DNA from 3 places in the Shewanella sp. GutDb-MelDb genome. Region 3 is predicted to be linked to each of the others. Evidence: predicted binding sites of a transcription regulator. Region 3 holds the regulator's gene; each other region holds the start of a gene.
What was found. The regulator LexA, encoded in region 3, represses DNA repair genes until DNA is damaged. The targets are predictions, from matches to a motif close to TACTGTATNNNNATACAGTA.
Positions count from the first base shown of each region.

Region 1: a site for LexA is predicted at 985-1,004, ahead of recA (recombinase RecA). Genes of this name have one in related genera too.
Region 2: a site for LexA is predicted at 3,668-3,687, ahead of dinG (ATP-dependent DNA helicase DinG). Genes of this name have one in related genera too.

Region 1 covers NZ_PJBM01000260.1:18,757-29,047, reverse strand. Annotated here, with positions in the region: gene mutS (DNA mismatch repair protein MutS) at 1-788, opposite strand, end outside; gene recA (recombinase RecA) at 1,108-2,175, shown strand; gene alaS (alanine--tRNA ligase) at 2,642-5,266, shown strand; gene csrA (carbon storage regulator CsrA) at 5,741-5,938, shown strand; tRNA gene CXF82_RS19345 (tRNA-Ser) at 6,139-6,230, shown strand; tRNA gene CXF82_RS19340 (tRNA-Arg) at 6,252-6,328, shown strand; tRNA gene CXF82_RS19335 (tRNA-Arg) at 6,361-6,437, shown strand; tRNA gene CXF82_RS19330 (tRNA-Arg) at 6,469-6,545, shown strand; tRNA gene CXF82_RS19325 (tRNA-Arg) at 6,579-6,655, shown strand; tRNA gene CXF82_RS19320 (tRNA-Arg) at 6,686-6,762, shown strand; tRNA gene CXF82_RS19315 (tRNA-Arg) at 6,795-6,871, shown strand; tRNA gene CXF82_RS19310 (tRNA-Ser) at 6,976-7,067, shown strand; gene CXF82_RS19305 (arylsulfatase) at 7,532-9,082, shown strand; gene CXF82_RS19300 (AAA family ATPase) at 9,180-10,157, shown strand; gene CXF82_RS19295 (DUF58 domain-containing protein) at 10,177-10,291, shown strand, end outside.
Region 2 covers NZ_PJBM01000112.1:9,445-19,735, forward strand. Annotated here, with positions in the region: gene CXF82_RS02210 (DUF2057 domain-containing protein) at 1-121, opposite strand, end outside; gene CXF82_RS02215 (primosomal replication protein) at 131-793, opposite strand; gene CXF82_RS02220 (sulfite exporter TauE/SafE family protein) at 790-1,563, opposite strand; gene dinG (ATP-dependent DNA helicase DinG) at 1,572-3,644, opposite strand; gene CXF82_RS02230 (DNA polymerase II) at 3,746-6,130, shown strand; gene CXF82_RS02235 (porin) at 6,363-7,568, shown strand; gene CXF82_RS02240 (TonB-dependent receptor domain-containing protein) at 8,511-10,291, shown strand, end outside.
Region 3 covers NZ_PJBM01000258.1:259-10,549, reverse strand. Annotated here, with positions in the region: gene CXF82_RS18495 (AraC family transcriptional regulator) at 1-14, shown strand, start outside; gene mtr (tryptophan permease) at 51-1,307, opposite strand; gene plsB (glycerol-3-phosphate 1-O-acyltransferase PlsB) at 1,307-3,730, opposite strand; gene lexA (transcriptional repressor LexA) at 4,032-4,652, shown strand; gene CXF82_RS18475 (cell division inhibitor SulA) at 4,649-5,161, shown strand; gene coxB (cytochrome c oxidase subunit II) at 5,613-7,148, shown strand; gene ctaD (cytochrome c oxidase subunit I) at 7,158-8,762, shown strand; gene CXF82_RS18460 (cytochrome c oxidase assembly protein) at 8,765-9,322, shown strand; gene CXF82_RS18455 (cytochrome c oxidase subunit 3) at 9,426-10,291, shown strand, end outside.

The DNA of each region.
Region 1 (10,291 bases), on a different contig from region 3:
AAACGTATGATCGAGTTTATATGTGGTAATGCTGTACGCTGAGTATCTTTCACATACTGCATTAGGCATCCTGCAGCTTGCAGTGACAGTCTGGCATCTTCAATACCGAAACCTTTAAGGTCTTTAGTGCCAAATTGACTTAGCAGCAAACGGTGGCAAGTCTCAAAATCAAATTCCCACTCCGGTCGACGGCGAGTGCCATTCATGCCTGCAATAAGACTCATTTGTGAAAAGTCTTCGCTATAAAGCAATTCTGCCGGATTGGTTCTTTGCAATTCAGCTTCCAGAGCCTCGGTATCTTTCAGCTCTGTGACCACAAAACGGCCGGATGCGATATCAAGAGTCGCGTAACCATATCCCGCTTTGCCTTGATAGAGTGCGGCAAGTAAATTATCTTGCTTCTCTTGTAGCAAGGCTTCATCAGTCAAAGTCCCTGGGGTGACGAGACGGACAACTTTGCGATCAACTGGCCCCTTTGAAGTGGCTGGATCGCCTACTTGCTCGCAGATCGCGACAGACACACGAAGTTGCACTAGCTTCGCTAAATACCCTTCAACAGCGTGGTAGGGTAGGCCAGCCATAGGGATCGGGTCGCCACCACTTTTTCCGCGTGCTGTTAATGAGATACCGAGCAACTCAGAAGCGAGTTTGGCATCTTCGTAAAAAAGCTCGTAGAAGTCCCCCATGCGATAAAATAGCAACATATCTGGATTTTCCGCTTTTAGCGTCAAATATTGACGCATCATCGGGGTGTGTTTTTCTAAGTTTTGCGGATCAATAGCAGTCATCAATTTGCTTTGCCTGTACTTTACTGCGGCGCGTAGTGGCCATTAAACATTTATGGTTGCCAATCTTAACAATTTTTTACTCATCTTAGTGGGGATTATTATGATGAAATACTGCTAACTAAGGGCGTTTTTTACGTACTATTGCTTATCTGTATGATTTTGTTGGTTTAATAAAAAAATCTTGCACAGTACTTGATACTGTATGATTGTACAGTATACTAGTTTCATATTGAGGCCCTAAAGTAGATATTAGAGTCGTCATCAAAATGATAATACAGTGCTGAAACTGTGTTAGCACTGTGATTTTAAGGAAATAATAATGAAGATAGATCCAAATAAAGAGAAAGCGTTAAACGCCGTTTTAGGTCAAATTGAAAAGCAATTTGGTAAAGGTTCAATTATGAAGTTGGGCGAAAATCGTTCAATGGATGTTGAAACAATCTCTACTGGCTCTCTATCTTTGGATGTGGCGTTGGGTGCTGGTGGCCTGCCTATGGGGCGTATTTGCGAAATCTACGGTCCAGAATCATCAGGTAAAACAACACTAACGTTGGAAGTGATTGCTGCAGCACAGAGGCAGGGCAAGATTTGTGCATTTATCGATGCCGAGCATGCTTTGGACCCCATCTATGCAAAGAATCTAGGTGTTGATATTGATAATTTACTTTGCTCACAACCTGATACTGGTGAGCAAGCGTTAGAGATTTGTGATGCATTGAGTCGTTCTGGCGCAGTTGACGTTATTGTTGTTGACTCCGTGGCGGCATTAACGCCAAAAGCTGAAATTGAAGGCGAAATTGGTGACTCTCACATGGGCCTAGCGGCGCGTATGATGAGCCAAGCAATGCGTAAACTTGCAGGTAACCTTAAGCAATCAAATACTTTGCTTATCTTCATTAACCAAATTCGTATGAAAATTGGTGTCATGTTTGGTAACCCTGAAACCACGACTGGTGGTAACGCACTTAAGTTCTACGCTTCTGTTCGTTTAGATATTCGCCGTACTGGTGCGATCAAAGACCGCGATGAAGTTATTGGTAACGAAACGCGCGTTAAAGTGGTTAAGAACAAAATTGCTGCGCCGTTTAAGCAAGCTGAATTCCAAATCCTTTATGGCAAAGGTATTAACAGTACTGGCGAGCTAGTTGACTTAGGCGTTATTCATAAGTTAATTGAAAAGTCAGGTGCTTGGTATGCATATAAAGGCAGTAAAATTGGTCAAGGCCGTGCAAACGCTGGTAAGTATTTAATTGAAAACCCAGAAGTGTCTGACGAAATTGAGGCTACTTTGCGTTCAATGTTATTAGGCAAAGGCGAAAAAGTAACAGCGGAAACTACTGACACTGCAGGTGACAATGTTGATTTAGAAACAGGCGAAGTTTTTTAAGTCCCTTTTTTGAGTTAGCTTTTTAATACTTATGCCCCAATCAGCATTACACGTCACGGCGCGCTTATAGCGCGCCGTGATCATTCCCGTAAAAAATCCAAACCAAACTAAACTAAACTAAACTTTCTGAGTTTGACGTACTAAAAATTAAAATGGTGCTAATAGCCGTGCTCTTACAGTCTATTTAGACGACAGTCGTTATCTAATAGGGCAAAGTCTTCATTCGAACAAATATCTTATGCTCTTGAGTGTGATCCTTACGATTAATTTGTCATTTGCTAGCAACCTCATTTTCACCACTCATATCTTAGAATGATCCCGCAATACCCATTTTTTTAGCTGTCTACGCAGTTTTGTCACTACAGGGCTGGTTGTTAGCCATGACACTGCTTATAATGCTTTTCATAAAAATTTATCATTAGGCTCTTTTTCGGGCTAGTTGCACAACCTAATTCAGGACGGTTTCATGTATCAAACTACTGCAGCACTGCGTAGTGCTTTCTTGGCATATTTCGGTACCAATGGTCATCAGGTCGTTGATAGTAGCTCTCTAGTGCCAACTAATGACCCTACGTTATTATTTACTAATGCGGGTATGAACCAGTTCAAAGACGTATTTCTTGGAGAAGACAAGCGCAATTATAGCCGTGCCACCTCATCTCAGCGATGTGTAAGAGCGGGCGGTAAGCATAATGATTTAGATAATGTTGGTTACACAGCGCGCCACCATACATTTTTTGAAATGCTCGGTAACTTTAGCTTTGGTGATTACTTCAAAGAAGAAGCGATAAACTTTGCTTGGAATTTTCTAACTAAAGAGCTAAAACTGCCCAAAGAGCGTTTATGCGTCACTATTTACGACACCGATAACGAAGCTTACGATATCTGGACGAAAAAAATCGGTATTGCACCTGAAAATGTTATTCGTATAGGCGATAACAAAGGCGCTGCTTATGCTTCCGATAATTTCTGGCAGATGGGCGACACAGGACCTTGTGGTCCTTGTTCTGAAATTTTCTATGATCACGGCGATCATATCTGGGGTGGCCGTCCCGGTACGCCAGAAGAAGACGGTGACAGATTTATTGAGATCTGGAACATCGTATTCATGCAGTATAACCGTCAATCAAATGGTGATATGAATCCGTTACCTCGACCTTCTGTTGATACAGGAATGGGGATTGAGCGAATTGCTGCGATTATGCAGGGCGTGCATTCAAACTATGAGATTGATATTTTCCAAGCGTTAATCAAAAAGACGGCTGAAATCCTCGGCGTTACTGATTTAGAAAATAAATCACTACGTGTTATCTCCGATCATATCCGCTCATGTGCATTTTTAATTGCTGACGGTGTGATGCCATCGAATGAAGGCCGCGGTTATGTATTACGTCGTATTATTCGCCGTGCCGTTCGTCACGGAAATAAATTAGGTGCTACTAGCAGCTTCTTTTATAAGCTGGTTCCGACTCTGATCGAAGTTATGGGTGATGCCGCTAAAGGTTTAGTGGCTACGCAACCAATAGTTGAAAAGTCACTTAAAGCTGAAGAAGAGCAGTTTGCTCGTACACTCGAGCGCGGTCTAGGTATTCTTGATAATGCGTTAACAAATCTTAAAGGTGATGTATTAGACGGTGAAACAGCCTTTAAATTGTATGACACATACGGATTCCCAGTTGATTTAACCGCAGATGTTTGTCGCGAGCGAGATATCACTGTCGATGAAGCTGGTTTTAAAACTGCCATGGCAGAGCAGCGAAGCCGTGCTCAAGCCGCTGGTCAGTTTGAAACTGATTACAATGATGGTCTAAAGATAGATGCACAAAGTGCTTTCGTTGGTTATGAGAGTCTTAATAACCAAGCGACGATTATTGCTATCTATAAAGCGGGTGAATCGGTCAATGAGCTTGCTGCAGGTGACGAAGCGGTAATTGTACTGGATAACACACCATTTTACGGTGAATCTGGTGGCCAGTGTGGCGACAAAGGTGTGCTTATTGCTGATGGTGTTGAGTATAACGTTACTGATACCCAAAAATACGGCCAAGCAATTGGCCATATTGGCAAGTTAGCGAGCGGCTCAATTAAAGTTGGTCTGTCTGTTTCTACTGATGTCGACAAAGACCGTCGTCATAGAACAGAGCTAAACCACTCCGTTACGCATTTACTTCATGCAGCGTTGCGCCAAGTGTTAGGTACGCACGTAACTCAGAAAGGCTCGTTAGTTGACCCTGAACGTTTACGTTTCGACTTCTCTCATTTTGAAGGCGTTAAAGCCTCTGAGGTCAAAGAAGTAGAAGAATTGGTTAATACTCAAATCCGCCATAACCACGCGTTAACTGCTGAAGTGATGGACATAGAGCAAGCCAAAGAGAAAGGCGCTATGGCGTTATTTGGCGAGAAGTATGACGATGAAGTTCGTGTTGTCTCTATGGGAGACTTCTCAATTGAGCTCTGTGGCGGAACACACGTAGGTCGTACTGGTGATATTGGCTTGTTTAAGATCACCTCTGAAGGTGGTATTGCCGCGGGTATACGTCGAATCGAAGCGGTAACAGGGGCAGCTGCAATGGCTTATATTGCTAAGCAGCAGGATCAGCTGGAAGAAGCTGCGTCGTTATTGAAAGGCGATAGTGCCTCTGTTGTGGTAAAGCTCAAGGCACAACTGGATAAGGCTAAGTTGCTTGAGAAAGAGCTTGCACAGTTAAAAGATAAACTTGCGGCAGCAACCAGTGCCGATCTCGTTGGTGAAGCTGTTGACGTCAATGGTATTAAAGTTTTAGTTAAGAAGCTTGATGGTGTCGATGCAGGTTCGCTTCGCGGTTTGCAAGATGAACTCAAGCAGAAGCTTAAGTCTGGTATTGTTGTATTAGGGATTGCTGGCGACGCCAAGGTGAACCTCATTGCGGGTGTCACTAAAGATCTCACTGGCAAAGTGAAAGCAGGTGAACTTATAGCTTCCATCGCTGTGCAAGTTGGTGGTAAAGGCGGTGGGCGTCCTGATATGGCACAAGCAGGTGGTAGCCAGCCTGAAAACCTTCAAAGTGCATTAGATAGCGTTATACCTTGGATTTCTGACAAGCTGGCTTAATCGAGATAGCTGTTGAATGAAAGTTTGAAAAACGCTCTTTATGAGCGTTTTTTGTTGTCTGAAGGCTAAAAGTTAGCATAAGTGCTAATGGTAGCGGCTATGTTTAGCAAACTAATTGCATAAATATCACTATTTACGAGAAAACTAGTAGATATAACAGTTAACTTTGGTATGGTGATTGTGACAATGTAATGTTGTTTGGCTAATGGATTTTAGAGGTGTTGCTGAAATGGTCTTCAAACTGTTTTCATGCCCGTTTAATCTCTATGTTTAATAATAGCCTTTTAGTGCAGAATTTTTTTAATATGGCTTGTAGGGTTTTGATGCTAGAACTGTATATAAAGGCAGTAAAGGTGCAATTAATTGGCGTATTTCAAATTGAATACTGTTAATTTGTACTAAGCTAACTCTATAATAAGTATATAGCGGAATAATGCCGTATAAAGCAAGTTTAGGAACTAAAGGAGCAACATAATGCTGATATTGACTCGTCGTGTTGGTGAAACACTGATGATTGGTGATGAAGTTACGGTCACTGTATTAGGCGTTAAAGGTAACCAAGTAAGAATTGGTGTTAATGCACCTAAAGAAATCTCTGTCCATCGTGAAGAGATATATCAACGCATTCAATCTGAAAAATCAGGGACTGCTCCAGAAGGCGGAAACTTCTGATTGTAGTTTGATGATTACTGAGAATTTTAGAAGCTAGTTTTTTAACTGGCTTTTTTATTTTTTAGGATATGAAAAGTCTTATTATGGGCGTTCTTAGGCGGATATACAGTCAACATGCTTAAAAACAGTCCAAACGGAAATAGTTTCTTCGAAATGGTTTGACTTATTTTCGGCAAACAGTAATATGTGCGCCAAGAAACGGAGAGGTGGCCGAGTGGCCGAAGGCGCTCCCCTGCTAAGGGAGTATGGGCGTTAAATCCCATCGAGGGTTCGAATCCCTCCCTCTCCGCCATTTCTTACAGTAAACGACGATGCGGATGTAGCTCAGCTGGATAGAGTACCTGGCTACGAACCAGGCGGTCGGAGGTTCGACTCCTCCCATCCGCACCATAATTTACTGTTGTGTTTAAATGTTTTAGTGAGCGGATGTAGCTCAGCTGGATAGAGTACCTGGCTACGAACCAGGCGGTCGGAGGTTCGACTCCTCCCATCCGCACCATTAAATCATTTGAAAGTTTTGCTTAATATTTGCGGATGTAGCTCAGCTGGATAGAGTACCTGGCTACGAACCAGGCGGTCGGAGGTTCGACTCCTCCCATCCGCACCATTAAGTTGTTTTAATTGCTTTACCTTTATATATGCGGATGTAGCTCAGCTGGATAGAGTACCTGGCTACGAACCAGGCGGTCGGAGGTTCGACTCCTCCCATCCGCACCATAAAGTTTTTAATTTTTTACCTTAATATATGCGGATGTAGCTCAGCTGGATAGAGTACCTGGCTACGAACCAGGCGGTCGGAGGTTCGACTCCTCCCATCCGCACCATTAAGTTTTCTAAATGTTTTATCTTTATATATGCGGATGTAGCTCAGCTGGATAGAGTACCTGGCTACGAACCAGGCGGTCGGAGGTTCGACTCCTCCCATCCGCACCATATAAGGCTTACAGATTTTGCGTTTTAGTTTTCATCGATAATGTCTTTGGAAACTAATTAAACGGATGGTGAATATAACTCCTTCCACGCGCACCATGTTTTGCGGAGAGGTGGCCGAGTGGCCGAAGGCGCTCCCCTGCTAAGGGAGTATGGGCGTTAAATCCCATCGAGGGTTCGAATCCCTCCCTCTCCGCCATTCTTAAAATACAAAAAAACCGCTTACTAAAGCGGTTTTTTTGTGCCTGAATTTTACCTATATGAATAGTGTCATTATTTTCATCAGTGTCAGTATCCATAATAATCTCCTTTCGTTTTATATTAATCCGTTACTTGCAACTTTCCTGATAGTTGCTTGCAGTATTAACAACAGATTGCATCAATAGTTTTAAATTCTAAGCAAAGCTTTGTTCATCTATTTACCTCACTAAAGGTAGACCTTAGTTTTACGACCGCCACGAAACATTGCAGCCCTACCTTACTTTTAGTCCATTAATCTATAGTTGGAGTCAAATAGTTGTAATTTTAGTTGATTACACTTTGGTAACGTGTGACTTTAAAGTTAGCAACTATATTTGTCGTAGTCATTCTGGAAGTCGCTTTGCGCAGAATGAGTTCAGGTTTGTATAAAAACAAGTTTGTATTAAAGAACGGAGATCTTTTATGACGCTACTTCGCAATAAGTTTACAAAAAAGTTAGCTCTACTATCGGTTACTGCTGGATTAATGTCCTTCGCGGCGACCGCAGCTGATAAACCTAATATTCTCGTTATCTGGGGAGATGATATTGGTCAATCTAATATCAGTGCCTATACCTTTGGCTTGATGGGTTACCAAACACCGAATATTGATAGCATCGCCAAAGAGGGGATGATGTTCACTGATTACTACGGTGAGCAGTCTTGTACCGCAGGTCGCTCTACTTTTATTACGGGGCAAAGCGTATTTCGTACTGGTTTGTCAAAAGTGGGAATGCCTGGAGCTGATGTCGGATTACAGGCCTCTGATGCAACCATCGCTGAAATCCTCAAACCGATGGGATATGCAACGGGGCAGTTCGGTAAAAATCATTTAGGCGATAAAGATGAGTTTTTACCAACAAACCATGGTTTTGATGAGTTTTTCGGTAACTTGTATCATCTTAATGCTGAAGAAGAACCTGAGAATATTGATTACCCTAAAAACCCTGAGTTCCGTAAAAAGTTTGGACCTCGTGGCGTTATTAAGTCTTCTGCCGATGGCAAAATCGAAGATACTGGACCGCTAACGAAAAAGCGTATGGAGACGGTGGACGATGAAACGGTCGCTGCGGCAATAGATTTTATGGAACGAAAGGTCAAAGCCAAGAAGCCATTCTTTGTTTGGTGGAGTGGTACTCGTATGCATTTTCGTACTCATGTTAAACCTGAGCTTCAAGGTTCAAGTGGCTTGAGTAATTATACCGACGGTATGATTGAACATGATAACCATGTAGGGCAATTACTCGATACCGTTGATAAGTTGGGCATAAAAGATAATACCATTGTTTTTTATTCAACCGACAATGGGCCACACATGAATACTTGGCCTGATGCGGGTACAACCCCATTTAGAGGTGAAAAGAATACAAACTGGGAAGGGGCTTACCGAGTTCCGGCCATGGTACGCTGGCCTGGAAAAATTGCAGCGGGTTCGGTTTCCAATGACATTATGCACCATATGGACTGGTTGCCGACTTTTGCCGCTGCCGCTGGCGATAGCAAGGTGAAAGAAAAGTTGTTAAAAGGCCATAAAGCGGGCAGTAAGAAGTTCAAGAACCATCTCGATGGTTATAACTTTTTGCCCTATTTAACCGGTAAAGATAAAACAGGTCCTCGTGAGGAGATTTTCTACTTTACTGATGATGGTGATTTAGCGGCGCTTCGCTTCAATAATTGGAAGCTGGTATTTATGGAGCAAAGAATGGCCGGTACATTAGCGTTATGGGCTGAGCCTTTTGTTGTTTTACGACTGCCAAAAATCTATAACTTAAGAACAGACCCGTATGAAAATGCAGATATCACTTCCAATACCTACTGGGATTGGATGTTAGACAGAGCGTTCATGTTAGTACCGGCGCAAGCTTATGTGGGTAAATTCCTAGAAACCTTTAAGGAATATCCACCTAGCCAAAAAGCAGCTAGCTTCAGTTTAGATCAAGTGATGGAGAAACTGCAGCAACCTGCGAGTAAATAGAAGTTGGTATCATTAAGGGCGCTTGCGCCCTTTTTCTATTTTTAAAGGGTACTGGTTTGGTGTCCTTTCAAAATGGGTAAAAAGGAAAAGCCATCATATGGAAAGCCAAGCGGTATATTCACAGCTGAGTGATTTACAAATAGCTTTAGAAAAGCAGGTTCTAGGCCAAGCACATGTAGTAAGAGGGTTGGTATTAGCGCTGTTGGCTGATGGGCATGTATTACTTGAGGGGCTTCCCGGTACCGCAAAAACCCGTTCGGTTAAAACGTTAGCTGATTTGCTGCATCTATCTCAAGGTCGAGTGCAATTTACCCCAGATTTGTTGCCATCGGACGTTATTGGTTATGAAGCGTTATCTTCCTCTGATAATAACCACATTGATTTTAATCCTGGCCCCATCTTTAATCATATTTTACTCGCGGATGAAATCAATAGAGCGCCGCCTAAAGTGCAGTCAGCTTTGCTTGAAGCAATGGAAGAGCGGCAGGTCACCATCGGTAATACTAGCCATCCGATGGAATCTGTTTTCTTGGTTCTAGCGACTCAGAACCCTATCGAACAAGAGGGAACTTACCCTTTACCCGAAGCGCAAATGGACCGGTTTTTATTTAAAATAGTGATTGATTACCCTGAGGATGAAACCGAACTAGCGATCATTCGTCTAACCAGAGGCCAAGAAGTTCGAACTGATAGTCCTCCAATAAAGATAGAAAATGCTGAAGTGTTAATTATGCAGGCACGTAGCTTAGTTCATGACGTATTTATGTCTGAGAGTATTGAGAAATATATCGTCGCTTTGGTGATGGGGACAAGAAAGCCGGAAAGATATCCTGATAGTGAGTTACAAAAATACATAAAAATTGGCGCCAGCCCAAGAGCTTCAATTGCACTCGATAAGGCGTCTCGCGCTCACGCAGTGCTAGAGGGGAGAGACTATGTTGATCCTGATGACGTGAGGGCGGTTGTAATGGCCGTACTTAGCCATAGGATCATGCTTTCGTATGCTGCAGTGGCAAACGGCAAGAGTGCTCAGGATGTGGTTAAAGAGCTTGTTAGTGTGACCCCCATCTTATGAAACAAGCTATGAGCAGTTTATGAGCAAGCAAGACTCGCGAATTTATACCAACTTAAGTGCATTATTAGCCCTTAGGGAAGATAGCCGTCATTTGTCATTGTCACCGCGTTTCCGGCCGGCTGGAATGCTCTCCG
Region 2 (10,291 bases), on a different contig from region 3:
CAACTTCTTGCCCATCAAGCGCGATATATTCAAATGACATTGGAATATTCAAATTTGCAGCAAATGCTGCAGAGGAACCACATAAAGCGAGAATAGCGGTTATTGGTAGTAGCGGTTTCATTATTGCTCCTTAACGATTTTGGCCCTTGAAAGGTCGCTCGAATAATTGGATACGATCTTCAATGTAGCTGGTGGCTTGTCGACACTTGCCGAGGCGAGAGTGTTGAGCAAGGATCTCATTCTGTAGCTTTATTTTGTCAGCACTATGACAGTTATCAAGAGAAGATTGCAAATTTTCAATTTTTTGTTCAATAATCTTAGCCCAGTTCAAATGTTTGTTAAGTTCTTCATACAGTTGATGGCTATTTTGCATAACATTTGATGCGATCCAGCTAAAGCCGCTTTGCTGGTGAGCTCGAACTCCACGCTTTATTGCATGCGCGCGTCGAGTGCGTTTTTGCTGTTCTAACGACTTAATATTAATACCGGTTGTAGCAAGTGCTCGGCGAACGGCACTAAAGCGGTCTTGTATTTTTTCACAGCTAGATATAATGGTGTAAGGAGAGCGTTTAGCATTGATGAGTTGTTGTAGCTGAGCTACATTTTTTGAAAGCTGATCGATACAAGGTTTAAGTTGAGCGCCTTCTTGCACAAATAATTCATTATTAAAACGCTCAACGTCTTGCATCATTTTTCGTTGTCCAGCGGGCAAGTGGGCATCGTGTTGCAACACCTCTTGTTCTAGCTGCTTTAGCTGGTATTTAAGTCGATTGATGAGTTCGCTGGTTGTCATGCCCATGCACTCCAGGCCAATTGTGCTGCGATTAATAGAATCATGGTAACGAAAATAGGGCGAATGAACGGCAGTCCAAACTTAATGGCTGAATGTGCGCCAATATAAGAACCAATCATCATACAAATCCCCATAGCGAGCCCTATGGTCAAATGAACTTGACCCATGACCAAAAATATAATGAGCGATGTTAAATTGCTGGTAAAGGTCATTGCACGAGCAAGCCCTAAGCTATAAAGCAAAGGCAACTTATGCATACCTGTACTGGTGACGGTCCAGAATGCACCAATGCCTGGCCCTGCAAAGCCGTCGTAAAACCCAAGAGGTAAGCCTTGCAACCATTGCATTCTTTTACGCTTAGGTTTTACCGGTATTTCACAGTTTTTACAGCCCATGGCGTTAGGCTGGAATAGAGTATAAATAGCGATGGTGATAATAATTAACGGTAGCCATTTTTCCAGCCACTGGTTATCGATAATCGAAACCACAAATGTGCCGATAACTGCGCCGATGAAAGTGGCGATAAAAGTGTGATACCACAAGCTAGGAGAGAATAATCTTTGCTTATAATAAGTAAATGCCGCCATAGATGAGCCAAAACAGGCTGCCAATTTATTGGTGGCAAGTGCCATGTGGGGAGGGATCCCCATGGCTAATAATGCAGGGATAGAAAGCAGTCCACCGCCGCCAGCTACAGCGTCGATAAAGCCTGCAATTAAGCCTATCAATGCTAACAAAGCCCAGCTACTTGGCTCTAGTAATAAATCCAATCGTTGTCCTATTCAATAACGCGTCGAAAAGGCGGTAGGGCATCTAATAATGATTTTCCATAGCGCTTGGTGACTAAGCGTCTATCTAAGATGGAAATCCGGCCATAATCCTGTTCTTTTCGAAGTAATCTACCACAACTCTGTACCAATTTGCGCGAAGCATCTGGGATTGTCAGTTGTAAAAAGGGGTTTCCACCCTTTATTTTAATATATTCTGAATGAGCTTGCTCAACCGGTGACGTTGGCACTGCAAAAGGTAACTTAGTAATGATGAGGTTAGTTAAATAATCACCTGGTAAGTCGAGGCCTTCTGAAAAACTGCCTGTACCAAAAATAATACTGGGTTTGCCATCATCGCAGCGTTGTTTATGTTGCTTTAGGATCTCTTGTCTTGGCAACACGCCTTGGACCAGTAATCCTGTTTTTATTTTACTTTCAACAAGGTCTACGACTTTTTCCATTTGCCAATAAGAGGCAAATAACACCAAACTGGCCATTTCATCTTCAACGAGTGCGATGATTTGCTTAGCGAGCTCATCGGTATAGTTGTCATGTGTTGGCTCTGTATCCATATGGGGTAAGAATAACGTCGCATTTTGCTCAAAATCAAACGGTGAGTCGAGCGCAAGATAGCGACTGCCATCGTTTATGGATAAGCCCACTTGATGAGTAAAGTGATTAAAGTTATTGAGCGCTCTGAGTGTTGCACTACAAAGCACCACACCAGCCGCCTTTTCCCAGAGTAAATTCTCTAACATAAAGCCGACTTCGATCGGTGAGACACTGAATAAGTAATCAGCCTGCTTACCTGTGAGTTGTTCAATCCAGCGTGCCATTGGCGCACCTTTAGGGCTATCTTGCTTAGCCATCATTTTCCACAGCTTTTGCAAGTTTTCAATGCGCTGCAGCATAAAGCCTGTTTCTGACAGTAGCGCTTCAGATTGGTGCTTGGGAATATCACCATCTTTTATCGCTTCATTGAGCAAGGCCAACATTTTGTTGAACTGTTTCAATGCCACATTGGAAGCTGTAGCGAGGTTTTCGGCAAGAATAAGCAGTGCTGGTGGTAATTTACCGTGTTCGAAACGAAAGCGGTTTTCTGGATTATCAAATTGGTTAGCTTGAGCATCACAAAAGTGAGCAACTTGATTGAGTAATCCGCTAATATCGCCAACATGGTCGAGCATTGCCTGTGCAGGCGCAATGATATAATTGCTCTTAATCTGGTTTTGAAGCTTTGAGGTTGTTTTGGTGAGTTTTTCAAGCCAATCGGTCGCGCCACGGATGGTGGATTGAGCGCTACTAAAGTCACGAGCAACAATGGGCAGGTGGTGTGCTTCATCGATGACATAATAAAGATCTGCAGGATCGGGCAGAATGACTCCACCGCCCAATTCCAAGTCGGCAAATAGCAGACTATGGTTGGCGATTAATACATCCCAGGTATCGAGATCTTCTCGGGCTTTATGAAAAGGGCAATTTCGATGACTTGCCAATTGCTTATGACAGCTATGCTTATCACAGGCAATCTGTTGCCATAAGTGATCCGGCAGAGGTTGAGTTAATGTATCGCGCTCACCATTCCAGCGAGACTCTTTATAGTCCTTTAGCAGTCCCTCTAACATATCAACCTGGCTTTGATCTGGCTTTGATTGCCACATCGCCATTTGATTACTGTCATCAGGACCAACAAGCATCTCTAACTTAGATAAACACACATAGCGTTGTCGTCCTTTGACTAAGCCAAAGGTAAAGTCTAGACCGGAGTGTTGCAGAAAAAAGGGTAAATCTTTATGCAGTAATTGCTCTTGCAATGCGACGGTTGCAGTCGCGATACAGACCTTTTTTTTATTTGCTAACGCTAAAGGAATTGTCCCCAAAATATAGGCCAGTGATTTACCGATACCAGTACCAGCTTCGACCACGATGATGCGTCGCTGCTTGTCATATTCCCCCGCAAGGGTTTTTGATATTTCCGCAACAATATAATTTTGCTCCCGGCGAGAGCGAAAATTGGGCAGAGCTAAAGCAATACCTTTATATATAGTACGGATCTGAGTTTTAACGTCTGCGGATAACATGAATGCACTGGTCCAGTAAATAATGCTGTACATAATAACAGTGATTACATAGCCTAAGAAGTGTTAAGTGATTATTCGTGAATTTATTTGAGTAAACAGCCATGACCTCAACAACCAATGTGCTTCAGACAATAAAGGGGCGGGTGCTAACCCGCCATGCAATACATCGGCAAGATGGACTGTGCCTACAGTACTTTATTGCCACACAATCTGGGCCGGTGACCGTTGAGATTCCACAGCAAGAACATGTGTGTTTTATTCGTACGATTGATGAAAATATTATTAATCAACATCAAGAGTTAAAGCACATTCGTCGTAAGCGGCTAACGCTTAAAAGTTTCCAGCATGAAGACGTCACTGCGCTGTATACCCGAGATCTGAGACATCAGCGCAACCTAATACGGATTGCGAAAGACCAAGGTATTGAACTCTTTGAAAGTGATATTAAAGCTGAACATCGATTTTTAATCGAACGCTTTATTGCTCTTGATGCTGAATTTAGTGGTCATTTCGAACCTGCTGTACAGGGAGCCCAGCCACGTTTTATCGCTCATAAAGCCAGACGAGCAGAGGCTGTACAATCGCTTAAAGCCATTTCACTCGATTTTGAATGCAGTTTTAGTGGGGAACTCTATTCTGTTGGTTTATACGGTCAGACAGAAACGGGTGTGGTGTTTGAAAAAGTCATTATGGTGGGTGAGCCACAACCGGTTGAGGTTGATTATATTCAGTGGGTTGCAAACGAACCGGCACTCATTCACCACTTGATTGCTTGGTTTGCAGATTACGACCCCGACATTGTCATTGGTTGGGCGGTGGTGACTTTTGATTTAGCCCTATTATATCGGCGCGCGAAACACCATGGTATTCCGCTTACTATTGGGCGCAGCAACCAAAATTTGAGCTGGAAAGTTGATGATAAATATAGGCCAGAGACACTGCGATTACCAGGAAGAGTGGTACTCGATGGTATTGATTGGTTGAAAGCGGCATTTTATCAGTTTGATCGTTATTCACTTGAGTTTGTGTCGAGAGCATTGTTGGATGAAGGCAAAGCTATCGACAATGTGGGTAACAGAATGGATGAAATTAATGATCTGTTTGCCAACGACAAGCCCGCGTTGGCGCACTACAACCTCACTGATAGTCGTCTAGTCTGGGATATATTTGAAAAAACACAGCTGTTTGAATTTGCGATAGAGCGGGCAAAGTTGACGGGGCTTGAGCTTGGACGTGTGGGAGCATCGGTTGCTGCATTTATGAATTTGTATTTACCGCACTTGCACCGAAGTGGTTACATCGCTCCGAGTGCACCCGCCAGCGATGGCATTGAGAGCCCCGGTGGCTATGTGATGGACTCCGTTCCTGGCTTGTATCGACATATTTTGGTGTTAGATTTTAAGAGTCTTTACCCATCCATCATTCGAACATTTCTAATTGATCCTAAAGGGTTAGTTGAATCATTACATCAACAAGAGTCTGACACCGTAGAGGGCTATTTAGGGGCAAGGTTTAGTCGGAATGAGCCCATTTTACCTCGCTTAATTAAGCACCTTTCTGAACAACGAGAGTTGGCTAAAATTAACCACAATGCACCGCTTTCTCAAGCGATAAAAATTATCATGAATTCACTATATGGTGTGCTTGGCTCTCGAGGTTGTGTTTTTCATGACGCTAAGCTCGCGAGCTCAATTACTATGCGTGGCCATGAAATAATGAAGCAAACCCGTAGCTGGATAGAGGCGGCGGGCTTTGAAGTCATTTATGGCGACACCGATTCAACCTTTGTCTGGTTAGGTAATGATTTTGATGAAAGTAAAGTGCAGGCCACTGGTAAGGAACTTGCTGCAAAAATAAATCAACTATGGCTACAGCGGCTCACTGATAAATTCGGTATTGATAGTTTCTTAGAGCTAGAGTTTGAGACTCACTTTGAACAGTTTTTTATGCCAACGCTCCGCGGTTCTGCCGAAGGTTCAAAAAAACGTTACGTCGGCACAAAGAAGGATGGGCTTGGAAAAACAACATTAGTGTTCAAAGGAATGGAACAAGTACGCAGTGATTGGTCGCCGCTGGCGAGAAGAGTACAGTATGAACTCTATGAGCGGTTATTTAACCAGCAAGATATCGAAGCGTATATCAAGCTCACTATCGATCAGTTAAACAGTGGTGCTTTGACGGAAGAATTGGTCTTCGTTAAAAATTTACGTCGCAACCTTGAAGATTATACTGCAAAGTCATCTCCTCATTTAAAAGCGGCAAGAATACTCTTTGAAGCAACCGGTGATCAAAGTGTCACCAAAAAAGGGGCAAGGATCGAGTACGTAATGACAACGTCTGGCGCCGAACCGCTATCTCATCAAAAATCCCCCATTGATATTGATTACTACATCGACCGCCAATTAGGGCCTATTGCTGAGCCCATACTTTCAATAATGAATAAAAGTTTCAGTAAAGTTACATCAAATCAAATGACGTTAATTTAAGCAGGGCCATATTAACGCCTTGCTATCTTTATGTTAACAATTGGTTCGATCCCTCGGCTGTTATAGGCTTGCGAGTTAAATTGGTGCAAAATATGGCTATTTTTGTGATGTTCGTCTTTGAGTGATTGCTAATCTTTTGCTAACCTCGTCTGCAAATAGGATAGAAAGAAAACAACGGAATGGAAATATATTGAATGAAGCAGATTGAACATAATTAAAGGTTAGGCATTAGATGAAAAAGACTTTAGTAGCATCGGCATTAGCCGCAGTAATTTTTGTACCCTCAGTATCAGCAATCGAAGTTTATAAAGATGATAAAAACGCAGTAGAAATTGGTGGTTGGATTGATGCTCGAGTGATCAATACACAGGGTGCTACAGAAGTCGAGAATGGTTCGTCGCGTATTAATTTCGGTTTTACCCGCAACATGGGCGATGGCTGGAAAACATTTGCAAAGATAGAGTGGGGCGTTAACTTAGTTGGTAATAGCTCAATTACAAACTCTAGCGGTACTTATGCTAATGAATTCACATCAGAGAGCAACGATTTCTTAAGCACTCGTTTAGGTTACGTTGGACTTGCTCATGATACTTATGGTTCATTAACTATTGGTAAGCAATGGGGCGCTTGGTATGACGTGGTTTATAATACTAACCTCGTAAATACTTGGGATGGTAATACCTCTGGTACTTATACTCTCAATAAAGCGGACGGCGCTATTAATGGCACCGGTCGTGGTGACAAAACAGTTCAGTACCGTAATGCATTCGGTGATTTTAGCTTCGCAGTTCAAGCACAGCTAAAGCAAGATAGCTTCGATTTGTATGAAAGTGATAACTTCCCAGGATTCATTGACGCTGCTGCAGTTGCCAACAACAACCCTATTGCAACGGTTCAGTATGACAACACTTACGGTGCTTCTGCAACTTATAATGTGTCAGATGACCTAGTCATCACCGCGGGTGCTAACGTAGGTCAGTTTGATGCTGATTACCAGTCAGGAAAGTCTGTCAGTGAAACTGATTTGATCTTTGGCGCGGGTGCGACTTGGGGTGAGTTCAATGGCAAAGGCTTTTACGGTGCAGTCAACGTTAACAAGCAAGAGTTCCACGATACTGATAACTTGAACCGTTATATCCCTGAAGCATTGGGTATGGAATCTCTGTTCTCTTATAAGTTTGATAATGGTCTTCGTCCTCTTGTTGGCTACAACATTTTAGAAGCCGGTGATGAATACGGCGATGCTTACAATGGCGATGTGTTCAAACGTCAGTTCTTGCTTGTTGGTTTACATTACGTTTGGGATGACAACACTATGTTGTATCTTGAAGGTCGTAAAGACTTCAGTGATTTCACCAGTTCAGATAAAGCACAACAAGCAGCGATGGAATTCTCGGAAGATGACGGTATCTCTATCGGTATTAGATATTACATGTAATATTTAGTCGGTCATTACCTTAGGTAATGATGATTTAAAAAGCCAGTAGCTTAACGCTGCTGGCTTTTTTTGTTTAAAACCGACCCGTTATCAAATAGTTCTGATAAGAGTCTCAATTTAGATGTTTAATGCCACTCCTCTCCCTTATCATCTCAAAACTAAAGTTCTTCACTAAACTAGTGGTCTGAAAAATAGTTCTTCTAATAAAGTCACAAATGGCTCTTTTGATGCAGGGGTGATTCAATTGTGAGATTTTCATTGTAAAGGCGTAAGTGTATTGATTGAAAATCAATCAAGATCTATTTTTTATTGATTATTTGAATATTTATCTTACACAGAGATATCCAACTTTGTTTTTATACATTTAATACAGGGGCTTATCGTTTATCTATGTGTGGTGTCTATTACTATGTAGTTGTAAAAATAAACTTACAGCATAGGTCTTCATGATCAACTTTCTTTAGATTAACTCATGACTTTAAGGGCATATGATCGATAAATATCTGACGTTTTATTGTCTATAATTATAATTATGAGCCGCTATTCGTATGAGTACAATTCAGTTTAAACCCTAAATGACAATACGTCTTTGAAATCAAGTTGGTATTAAATACCCATTATTAACAGTGCCTTAAAGTACTGGTCGTATTATTTCCTGATTGTTAATATTTGATTGTGATTTTTTGCTAGCTCCTCCTCCCTTGCACATTGTTCAACATTATTTTCAGAGGATTTCCATTAAAAAATATCTAATGAGCCACAACTCCTTGTTGTAAGCATTGATGGCTGAATTGTAGCTAATCAGTGTCACAATTGTTGTAAAATTGTTTCCATTGTGTTTTTATTCGTGTGCAAATGAAACTAAATGTAAATATCGTGTTTCATTTTTGTTGATTCAGATAAAACAATAAAACAATAAAAGAAAGTTCAGGGAGATTTACAATGTATAAGAATAACTTACTTGCTAACTCAGTGCGTTTAGCACTTGTTAGTGGTGCAATGACTGCCGCGTTTACTGCTCCAGCAGTGTTCGCAGCAGACGAAGAAACGGTTGAACGTATCGAAGTTACGGGTTCTCGCATTAAAAGAACTGATATGGAAGGGGCTAACCCAGTAACGACAATTGATGCTGCCGCAATTGAAAAAATGAGCGTTAATAACGTTGGTGACCTTCTACAAAATTTAACATCATCAGCAGGTGCTGCAACTAACACTCAAACTAACAACGGTGGTGATTCAAGTACTCGCTTCTCGCTTCGCGGTATTGGTTCTGAGCGAACGCTGGTATTAATTAACGGACGCCGTGTTGTTGCCGGTGGTGGAGGTGCTAACTCTTCTGTTGATTTAAACACTATTCCTACAGCTATCGTTAAACGAGTTGAAATTTTAAAAGACGGTGCATCTGCGACTTATGGTTCTGATGCAATTGCTGGTGTTGTTAACATTATTACAAAAGATGACTTTGAAGGCTTTGAAGTTAAGTTAAATTACGGCGGCAGCGACAAAGGTGATGCGATAAGCAAAGGTGTTGATGTTACCTTCGGTGCTGCTAGCGATCGAGGCAACGTAGTGGTAGCACTTGGTTATAGCGACCAAGGTGATGCATTCATGGGAGATCGTTCTTTTTCTGAATTTGAACTTCGTGCCTATGAAGACGGTACAACACAGGAAGGTGGTTCTTCAGCGCCACCATGGGTAAATGCTAACACAGCAGATGGTCGTGTAACTCGTGGTCCAGAGTATGGGGATTGGAGAGCATACGATGGGGGTACTGACTCATATAACTATAATCCTGTTAACTATCTACAAACACCAAGTAAGCGTCGTTATGCATCAGTATTTGCAAACTACACATTAGGTGAGTTTGGTTTCTTAGGTGAAGTTAATTCTTTTGCTGAAGCAAGTTATGTTCAAACAACGGGTAACCGAGTATTAGCTCCCGAGCCACTAGCGCCGCTGATCTTCTTTGGTTCACCTGCTCCGTACTCGCCAAATAACTATTACAATCAAAAAATGGGTCCAAAAGATTCTAACGGTAATGCTTATGTGATTGATGATTGGCGTCGTCGTATGGTTGAAACTGGTGGCCGAGCTAACGAGCGAGATTATAAAACATTCAGAACTGCCGTTGGTTTCAATGGTGCTTTGGAAAATGGTTGGGATTGGGAACTATCTTATGTTTGGGGTCAAAGTGACTCTGTCGAAAAAGCAGCAGGTTATTTCAATTTAGATCGTGTTGCTGAAGCTGCAGGACCAACTGGTTGGTTAGATGCGAATGGTAACTTAATTGTAGATGGAAATGGTGATGCGGTAGTTGATGCAAGCGGATCGCAACTAGTATGTCTAAATGAAGAAGGCGCAGCAATTGATGGTTGTGTACCGTTAAATATTTTCGGAACGCCAGGCTCGGCTGACCAAGTTTCTCCTGAAATGCTTCAATACATTTCTGGTGATTATAACACCACTGAAACTGGCCAGAATAAGCAAGAAGTATTATCAGCAATTATTTCAGGTGACTTGTTTGAATTACCAGCTGGTTCAGTAGGTTTTGCAGCCGGTTGGGAACAAAGAAAAGAATCAGGTTCTTACACTCCAGATTCGCTAATTCTACAAGGAATTACTACAGCTGGTTCAGCCGTTGGAACTAGCGGTGGATATGATGTACAAGAATTCTTTGGTGAATTAATTGTTCCAATTCTATCTAATGCGCCAATGGCTCACAT
Region 3 (10,291 bases):
AAAAGCCTCTATAAAGGAGGCTTTTTAATCATACAGATGAATAATGCTGATTAACCGTAAACGGGCAATATACCAGCCATGGCCAGTAAGTGGCATGCGCCAGTGACCAAACCAAAAATGATGATGACGACGATCAAAGGCGTGCCACCTGGCACTTTAAAACTGTCACTGTCTGCAAATATTTGTCGTGATTTATAGGCCATCATAGCAGGGACTATCGCTGCCCAAATAGTTGCCGCTAATGCTGCAAAACCAATAGCAATTAAGAACCCGTTGGGAAATAGCAAGCCCAAAATAGTTGGCGGTATAAATGTTACTGCGGCGGTCTTTAAGCGGCCTTGACGAGATTCATCAAAACCAAACAGATCCGCAAGGTAATCAAATAAGCCTAAGGTGACACCGAGGAATGATGAAGCAACGGCAAGGTTGGCAAATAACGACAACATGGTGTTAAGCCAGCGACTGGCTATCACTTCTGACAATGCCCCAACCAATATGCCCATATTGCCGCCTTGAGCGATAATATCAATAAACTGACTGCGTGGAATATTACCCATGGTCGCCACTAACCAGCAGCTATAAATAACGAGTGCGATGAAGGTACCAATGAAGATGGCTTTAATAATCGTCTTTGGTTGATTACCGTAATACTTTACCAGGCTAGGCACGTTACCGTGGTAGCCAAAGCTTGCTAAGCCAAAGGGCAAAGCCGCAAGTAAATATGGCGCATAACTGGTTTCGCCATCAGGCACAAACAACTTAGTGGTATCCACATCGATCAGCAGATTACCTACGGCAATAAAGAACGTAATAATCATACCACCCAGCATAATAGTGGTAATTCTATCGACCGCTTTAGTGCTGATAATAACGATTGACGCTAATACGGCGGCAAAAATGAGTCCGGCAATACTTTGCGGTAAGTTAATCCCAAGCCCTGCAAGGCTATGGTTAACAATCGAGCTGCCGCCACTAATGTAAGCATAGGTCAAAATATACAGTACAAAGGCAATTGAGAGCCCGTTGATGATACGCCAGAACTGACCCAATGTTGTTTTCGTTAATGTGTCAAAACTCGCACCCGGTTTAAAGTGCAAATTAGTCTCGAGCAACATCAGCCCCGACACCAACATGCAAAACCATATGCCAACCAGCATCAGCATTGAATAGCCAAACCACATCCCAGCGCCCACAACAGGCAACGAGAACATGCCCGCTCCAACAGTGGTGCCGGCGATGATCATTGCGCCGCCTAACACCGATTTTCCAGCAGACTTATTCTTGGCCGCGTTCATATGATTGGCCATTAGCTATTTTGCTCCGCATTAACACTATCGACTATTGTTTGCCTTACCAATGAACGTAGCAGTAAATTGGCTCTGTCTTTAATCCGTTTGATATCACTGCACCCTTCGCTATCCGTTAGATGACCTAACTCTTTTAATTTAACGCTGAGCGTGGCGTATAGCTTCTTGTCGTAAAACTCTGGCGCCGTAATACCGTGAAGCGCTCCCAGCCTTTGTGCAAGACGGTGGCTGTCGCGTTCAAGCTCCGAGCGTTCCATGTTCGGTTTTACTGCCAACAAATTAAACAAAATGGCGTAACGTTGCATGGTTTCGTCTATCGTGCCAGACAACAGCAGCAACTTATTCACCTTATTATCAGCAACAGTGAAATGACCATTTTCAGCCACTAAGCCTTGCGCGACAAAAATATCTAGAATGCGGTGTGTATAGGCTGCCGGATCCTCAATGCCCATAAACAGTTCCGCTTTCAGCAACGGATAAAAATCACTGACAAAGCTAAGCACATCATCACGAGTACACTGCTCTTTACGCAGCAAGCAAGCGGCAATTAGCGAGGGGACAACCATTAAATGAATAATGTTGTTACGATAATAAGTCATTGTAATTGCAATGCTATCATCGATGGAAATGATATCCCCAAGCGAATCACTTTCAATTTTAATCTTTTTCAGTTCCAGACCATGAGATACAAGGTCTTTACCGCTGCCTTCTGGTACCGATGTGTATTCGGTATAAGGCAACTCTTTTAATAACGTGAGATAAAGGTCCAACTGCTTTTCTAGCTGGCTACGCTCTAACGCATTTTGCTCAGATGCTAGCAAAACTAAGCTGGTTAACGTCACTGCACTTACCGCGGCAGCATCGTTAATGTTAGTCATCACCTCTCTGGCCAACTTGTTCACCGCTGGTGTAAACCATGGTTGCTTTTGTTCTGGGTCTTGGACGATATCTTCACGCCACGTTGGCACTTCATCGTTCAAGAAATTGTGTAAGGTAATTGGCTTACCAAAATTCACATAGCCTTGGCCGAAATTACCTAACTTTCGAATCGCACCAAACACTTGCCAAACCGACTCTTTCTTCTTCTTTTTACCACTTAATTCTTTGTGATAAGTCGCCACTTCCATTACATGGTCATAACCAAGATAAACCGGCACTAAAGTGACAGGACGTTCAACACCGCGCAGTACACTGTTAAGCGTCATGGCGATCATGCCTGTTTTAGGGGCTAATAAACGACCTGTGCGTGAGCGACCACCTTCGGTAAAGTACTCAACCGGATAACCCTTAGTAAAGAGTTGATCGAGGTATTCACGGAATACCGCGGTATAGAGCTTATTACCGCGAAAACTTCGGCGAATAAAGAATGCGCCACCACGGCGGAACATAGGTCCTGCTGGCCAGAAGTTAAGATTAATGCCGGCAGCAATATGCGGCGGCACCATGCCTTGATAATAGAGGATGTAAGACAGCAACAAATAATCCATGTGGCTGCGATGACACGGTACATAGACGATTTCATGACCATCATGGTGCAACTGACGAACCTGCTCCGCACCTTTAATATTGATACCTTTATAGAGCTTATTCCACAACCAAGTAAGAAAACGCTCGGTAATACGCACTAAGCTATCGGAGTAATCCGCCGCGACTTCATCTAGATACTCCATCGCTTTTGCACGCGCTTCTGATTCGGAGATTTTTTTATTTGTCGCTTCTTCTTTAATGGCTCGGGTAATTGATTCTGACTTTAGCAAAGCATGGAACAGAGCTTGGCGCTTAGGCAGCTGAGGCCCAGTCATTACTTTACGTTGACGCTGAAAATGCACTCGCGCGACACGGGCTAGTTTTTGTGCGATGCGCTTATCAGTACCATGTTCGTCTGCCATATAACGCAGAGAAACAGCATTAGAAAACTGCACAAAGTTGTGTCGACCGAGAAACAAGATCATCAAGCACTTGCGTAACCAAGTCGGATTTTGACGCTCCAACACAGCAGCGCGCATGGTGTCGTCTTCTTTGCCTGGGGTTCGTCCCCAATAAAGACTCACAGGAACTAGCTGAATATCTAATTCTTCATTTTGCTTATGCACACTCAATAGGCGCTTAAAGCAATGCAAATACTGTTCGGCACTTTCTCTTTCGCCAAATAGAGGCTTGCTACCTTCAAGGCAGACAACGCGCGGCGCAGTCACCCCATTAACCTCTAAGTCATTATATGGGCTAGGTAAACCGAATTTACCGGTTATCTCACTAAGAGCTGCTATGTCACTAACAGATTCTGTTTTCATGACATAAACGAGTGGCTTGCTTGGATCGAGATTGAGGTCTTCAAAAGGATCATGAGGCACTACAATAGTGTGCACGAGCTTTTTTTGGATCCAGCGTAATGATTTAAACCAAAGAGAGTCTTTTTTCGACATGATTCGCTTGCAGTATAGTCGCTTCTAATAACCCCGTAGAATACCAGAATTTCGGAGTGTTTGCGCAATTGCTTTATAATGGCACTCGGAAACATTTGCGTATTTATAGAACAATGACTTAAGCCATCATAAGTCTATGTATATCCTGCCTATCAGGATTAAATCTCGTTCATCCCTCCTTAATCTCTCAGCCCCACCCTAGTGCTAATAAATTCAACTTTAACATAAATTTGGTTAATACTTGCGCGAACAGAAATACTGTATATACTGACAGTTACTGTATGGAAAGACAGGCTTAATAATGAGACCACTTACACCACGTCAAGCTGAAATTTTAGAGCTAATTAAACGCAATATTACAGACACAGGTATGCCACCCACCCGTGCTGAAATAGCCAAACGTTTAGGCTTTAAATCTGCCAATGCAGCCGAGGAGCACTTAAAAGCTTTAGCGAAGAAAGGCTGTATTGAGATCATGCCAGGTACCTCTCGAGGAATTAAGTTAATTCAAGATGATACCGAAGATGCCGACCTTGGTTTACCGCTTATTGGTCAAGTGGCCGCAGGTGAACCTATTCTGGCTCAAGAACATGTAGAGCAACATTATAAAATTGATCCTACCATGTTCCGCCCGTCAGCCGACTTCCTGCTTAAAGTACGCGGTGACAGCATGAAAAACATCGGCATACTTGAAGGCGATTTGCTTGCAGTGCATAAGATCCAACATGCAAGCAACGGTCAAGTTGTGGTGGCACGAGTAGAAGATGAAGTCACGGTTAAACGCTTTGAAAAGAAAGGCAATAAAGTTTATTTACATGCTGAGAATGAAGATTATTCACCGATAGAAGTTGATCTGGCAAACCAAAGCTTAAGTATTGAAGGTTTAGCCGTTGGCGTGATCCGTAATGGAGATTGGCAATGAACAAATTATTAGGTGTAAGCCCGCGTCACCCTGGCCTTTGGCAAGATATACCTGCTCAAGCTATGTCTAAAAAGGTAAATACAGATATCGAAACTATGGTATCTCACACTCAGGGGCGCACTGAATTAAAACAGATTAGTGGCCAACTTGCTCAACTGAGCCAACAAGGTCGCTGGATTGTATTAATTAGCCCACCTAATATCGGTTACAAACAGATGCTCGCTTCTGCTGGCGTCCGCATGGATAGAATCCTACTGGTACACGCAAAAGATGAATTCGAAACACTTTGGGCTATGGAAAAAGCGCTCACGAGTGGCACATCAAGCGCGGTAATAACCTGGACGAATGAAGTCGATGCACGAGACAGTAGACGACTGCAGTTAGTCGCAAAGAGTGCTCAAGCGGTGGGTATCATTATTGAAAATGCGAATGCTCACTTACCTGACAGCACAATAAATACACAGGACGAGCGGTTTAAACAAGGTTCACTGTTCGCAGCAGTCCATTAAGCAATTCTTTCTATTACAAATCTAGTCTCTAAAGCAAAGCTCCCTTAACGGGAGCTTTTTTATTACTGCCGCTAAGCAAATGAATCAAAAAGTGATCTTGATCAATATTTCAACACCAAGTAGGGTAGGTACTGATAACAACGATATATTGTTATATCCGAGCGATTTAGTCGTCGGTCTTTATGTATGGACTGTAGATCCTTAAAGAGTATATGAAGACTGAGATCGGCCTGATATATTTCAGCCGTAGGTGCCAGTGTGGTTACACTAACCAGTATTAAAATACTGAAATTATATAAAGTCTAATCGATAGTCGAAACATAACGACACGATGGATAAACCACTCGCGCACTTTGAAGTCATCGTTGCTTTTTTGGGAACTGAAGAGTTTACATAGAGCAGAGACTTACTGTGTGACTCTTCTTTGTCTTGTTGACAGAGGAGAAGTCTAGTGAAGCAATTGTTGTACTGTGTGTTGGCGCTAATATTTTCGCCTACACTGTTTGCATCAGAAATGCCGTTTAATATGACAGAAGGCGTGACGGAGATCAGTGGTAAGGTTTATAACCTCCATATGATTATCCTTTATATCTGCTGTGCTATTGGCATTGTTGTTTTTGGCGCAATGATTTATGCCATGATCAACCATCGCAAATCAAAAGGCGCAGTCGCCGCCAACTTTCATGAAAGTACTAAAGTCGAGATTTTATGGACTGTAGTGCCTTTTATTATTCTTATAATCATGGCTATTCCCGCAACCAAAACCTTGATTGCAATGGAAGACCCCAGTAATGCTGACCTCACCATTAAAATAACAGGTTCGCAGTGGAAGTGGCATTACAGCTATTTCGATAAAGACGTTGAGTTTTATAGCTTAATGTCGACTCCTAGAGCACAAATAGAGGGCACCGAAGCTAAAGGTGAACACTATTTGCTTGAAGTAGACAAACATCTCGTATTACCCATTAATCGTAAAGTACGCTTTTTGATGACATCTGATGACGTTATCCACTCATGGTGGGTCCCGGCTTTTGCTGTCAAAAAAGATGCTAACCCCGGTTTTATCAATGAAGCTTGGACACGAATTGATAAGCCCGGTATTTATCGTGGTCAATGCGCTGAATTGTGCGGTAAAGACCACGGATTTATGCCGATTGTTGTCGAAGCGCTTTCAGAAGCAGACTTCGATAAGTGGTTACTTGCCCAGCAGCAACAAGCTAATAATGCTGAAGCTGAAGCAGAGGCCGCACTTTCGCAAACCTTAACCATGGACGAACTCATGGCTCAAGGTGAGCAAATCTATCTCGCTCAATGTGCTGCATGTCATCAACCCAATGGTGCAGGTCTGCCTGGCGTATTCCCTTCTCTTATTGGCAGCCCAATTACCACCGGCCCCGTCGGCGCCCATGTCGATATCGTCGTCAATGGTAAGCCTGGTACTGCTATGCAAGCATTTGCTAAACAGCTGACTGCAACTGAAATTGCTGCCGTGGTGACTTTTGAGCGTAATGCTTGGGGCAATGACTCAGGCGATACAGTTCAAGCCGCTGATGTGAGCTCTGCTAGCGCGAGTTCAAGCCCAGCTGCATCCAGCGATCCCAACACCGTAATCCCGGTCACTTTACCTGCCAGCTTACCTGAGGCTGAACAAGTTAAAGCTGTGGCTTTAGATGACTTAACAATGGATGAGCTTATGGTCATGGGAGAGAAAGTCTACATGACCAGTTGTGTTGCTTGTCACCAAGCGGCAGGAACGGGTTTACCCGGCGCCTTTCCATCGTTAGTGGGGAGCGCAGTGATTACCGGCCCAGTAACGGGTCATCTCGATACTGTTATCAATGGCAAACCGGGTACTGCTATGCAGGCATTTACCTCGCTACTGACACCACAACAGCTTGCAGCTGTGGTGACTTATGAGCGCAATGCATGGGGTAATAACTCAGGTGATGCTGTTCAGGCTTCTGACGTTGTTGGTCACGGAAAGTAAGGGACTAAAATGAGCACAATCACACAAGACTCACCAGCAGCTCAGGACGATCACCATGATGACCATCATCATGGTGCGCCGAAAGGCATCATGCGCTGGATTTTAACCACCAACCATAAAGATATCGGCACGCTCTACCTGTGGTTCAGTTTTATTATGTTCCTTACGGGTGGCGCGATGGCGATGGTTATTCGCGCCGAGTTATTTCAGCCCGGTTTACAGTTAGTCGAACCTAACTTTTTCAATCAGATGACCACAGTGCACGGCCTAGTCATGGTATTTGGTGCGGTTATGCCAGCCTTTACAGGCTTGGCTAACTGGCTTATTCCAATGATGATCGGTGCACCTGACATGGCACTGCCTCGTATGAATAACTGGAGCTTTTGGATCTTACCTTTTGCTTTCACAATTCTATTGAGCTCATTGTTTATGGAAGGTGGAGGGCCCAACTTTGGTTGGACTTTCTACGCGCCACTATCGACCACTTATAGTCCAGACAGTACTGCGCTGTTCGTTTTTGCCATTCACATCATGGGGATAAGTTCGATAATGGGGGCGATTAACGTTATCGTCACCATCGTCAATATGCGCGCCCCCGGCATGTCGTGGATGAAGCTGCCGTTATTTGTTTGGACCTGGTTAATAACCGCATTCTTGTTGATAGCGGTGATGCCAGTGCTTGCGGGCACCGTCACCATGGTATTAACCGATAAGTATTTTGGTACTGCATTCTTTGATGCCGCAGGTGGTGGTGATCCCGTGATGTTCCAGCATATTTTCTGGTTCTTCGGCCACCCTGAAGTTTACATCATGATCTTACCCTCTTTCGGTATTATCTCTGCCATCGTTCCCGCCTTTAGTCGCAAACCATTATTTGGTTACGCGTCGATGGTGTATGCCACCGCGAGTATCGCCGTGCTGTCATTTTTGGTATGGGCACACCACATGTTTACCACGGGGATGCCGGTGTTTGCCGAGCTTTTCTTCATGTATTGCACTATGCTCATTGCAGTACCTACGGGGGTAAAAGTCTTTAACTGGGTTGCGACTATGTGGCGCGGATCAATCAGTTTTGAAACCCCAATGCTATTCGCAGTTGCGTTTATCATACTCTTTACCATTGGCGGATTTTCAGGCTTGATGTTGGCTATTACCCCAGCGGATTTTCAGTATCACGACACCTACTTCGTGGTGGCTCATTTCCACTATGTACTTGTCACCGGAGCTATATTCTCCATCATGGCAGCAGCGTACTATTGGCTGCCTAAGTGGACCGGCAACATGTACAGCGAAACTTTAGGACGCTGGCATTTTTGGTGCTCAGTTATCTCAGTGAATGTACTGTTTTTCCCAATGCACTTTCTCGGGTTAGCAGGTATGCCTCGCCGAATCCCCGATTATGCGATTCAATTTGCTGACGTAAACCAGATTGTATCGATTGGTGGTTTTGCCTTTGGTTTGTCTCAATTTATCTTTTTGGCTGTAGTGATCAAGTGTATCCGCGGTGGCGAGAAAGCCCCTGCTAAGCCTTGGGAAGGAGCCGAAGGTTTAGAATGGACCATTCCAAGTCCGGCGCCATATCACTCATTTACCACACCACCTGAGGTGAAGTAGAGATGAATCAGGCACAGAGTAAGTCTAATCGTAAGCTTATCGGTATGCTCCTGCTTGGCGCTGTCGGTATGTTTGGCTTTGGTTTTGCTTTGGTGCCTTTATATGATGTGCTGTGCGACACCTTAGGTATTAATGGCAAAACCCAAAGTACTGCCAGTGTTTATAAGCCCATCACGGTAGATAAAAGTAGAATGGTCACTGTTGAGTTTGTTTCCCAAGTGCAAAGTGATATGCCTTGGGAATTCAAACCTGAAGTGAATACCATGCAGGTCCACCCCGGAGAGTTAATACGTACCCACTTTGTTGCTAAGAATTTGTCAGCGAAACACATCGTTGGCCAAGCAATACCGTCAGTATCTCCTGGACTAGGCGCTGCCTACTTTAATAAAACTGAATGTTTCTGTTTCAATCAGCAAGTGTTAGCCGCAAACGCTAGCGCAGATCTACCACTCATCTTTTATGTGGACCCTGAATTACCGGACTCCATTTCAACCTTGACCCTCTCTTATACCCTCTACAACATCACCGACAAAGGCTATGTCGAAAATGTTGCAGAGTAAGGAGCTGCAAGATGAACAAAATATATGTACCGAACAATGTGCTAGCACTGCACACCGGGCTGCTAATTGGCGCTGTCGATAGTGTAGAGCAAGGAGCAACACCATGACGACCAAGCACGAACCTTATTATGTGCCTGCACAAAGTGCTTGGCCGATTATTGGTGCAGTTGGACTCTTCCTCATCGCATTTGGTGCGGGTAGCTATGTCTCTGAATTAAAAAACGGCGGCGGCAACGGCGGTTATATTTTGCTTGCCGGCATCGCGGTCATTATTTTTATGCTTTTTGGCTGGTTTAGAACTGTGATTACAGAATCAATGGCAGGTCTTTATTCAAAACAGATGGATCGCTCATTTAGACAAGGCATGAGTTGGTTTATCTTTTCAGAAGTGATGTTCTTCGGCGCCTTTTTTGGTGCGCTGTTCTACGCCAGAATGATTGCTATACCTTGGCTGGGCGGCGCATCAAACAATGCGATGACCCATGAAGTGCTTTGGCCAGCATTTGAAGCCGTGTGGCCACTGGTTACCACGCCTGGAGGCACCACAACTGAAGCCATGGGCTGGACCGGATTACCGCTATACAACACATTGATCCTACTAACGTCATCAGTCACTTTGCATTTTGCTCACGTTGGATTAGAGAGCAATAAACGCAAAGCACTCACTATCTGGCTAGCATTCACTATCTTGTTGGGGATTGGCTTTTTATTCCTGCAAGCTGAGGAGTACATTCACGCTTACCAAGAGATGGGGCTAACGCTGGATTCTGGCGTCTACGGTAATACCTTTTTCTTACTTACCGGCTTTCATGGTATGCACGTGACCTTAGGAACGGTGTTTCTAATTGTACTGTTTTTTAGAGTGCTTAAAGGCCATTTCACACCAGAACATCACTTTGCTTTTCAAGCAGGTAGCTGGTATTGGCACTTTGTTGACGTAGTTTGGTTGTGCCTATTTATATTTGTTTA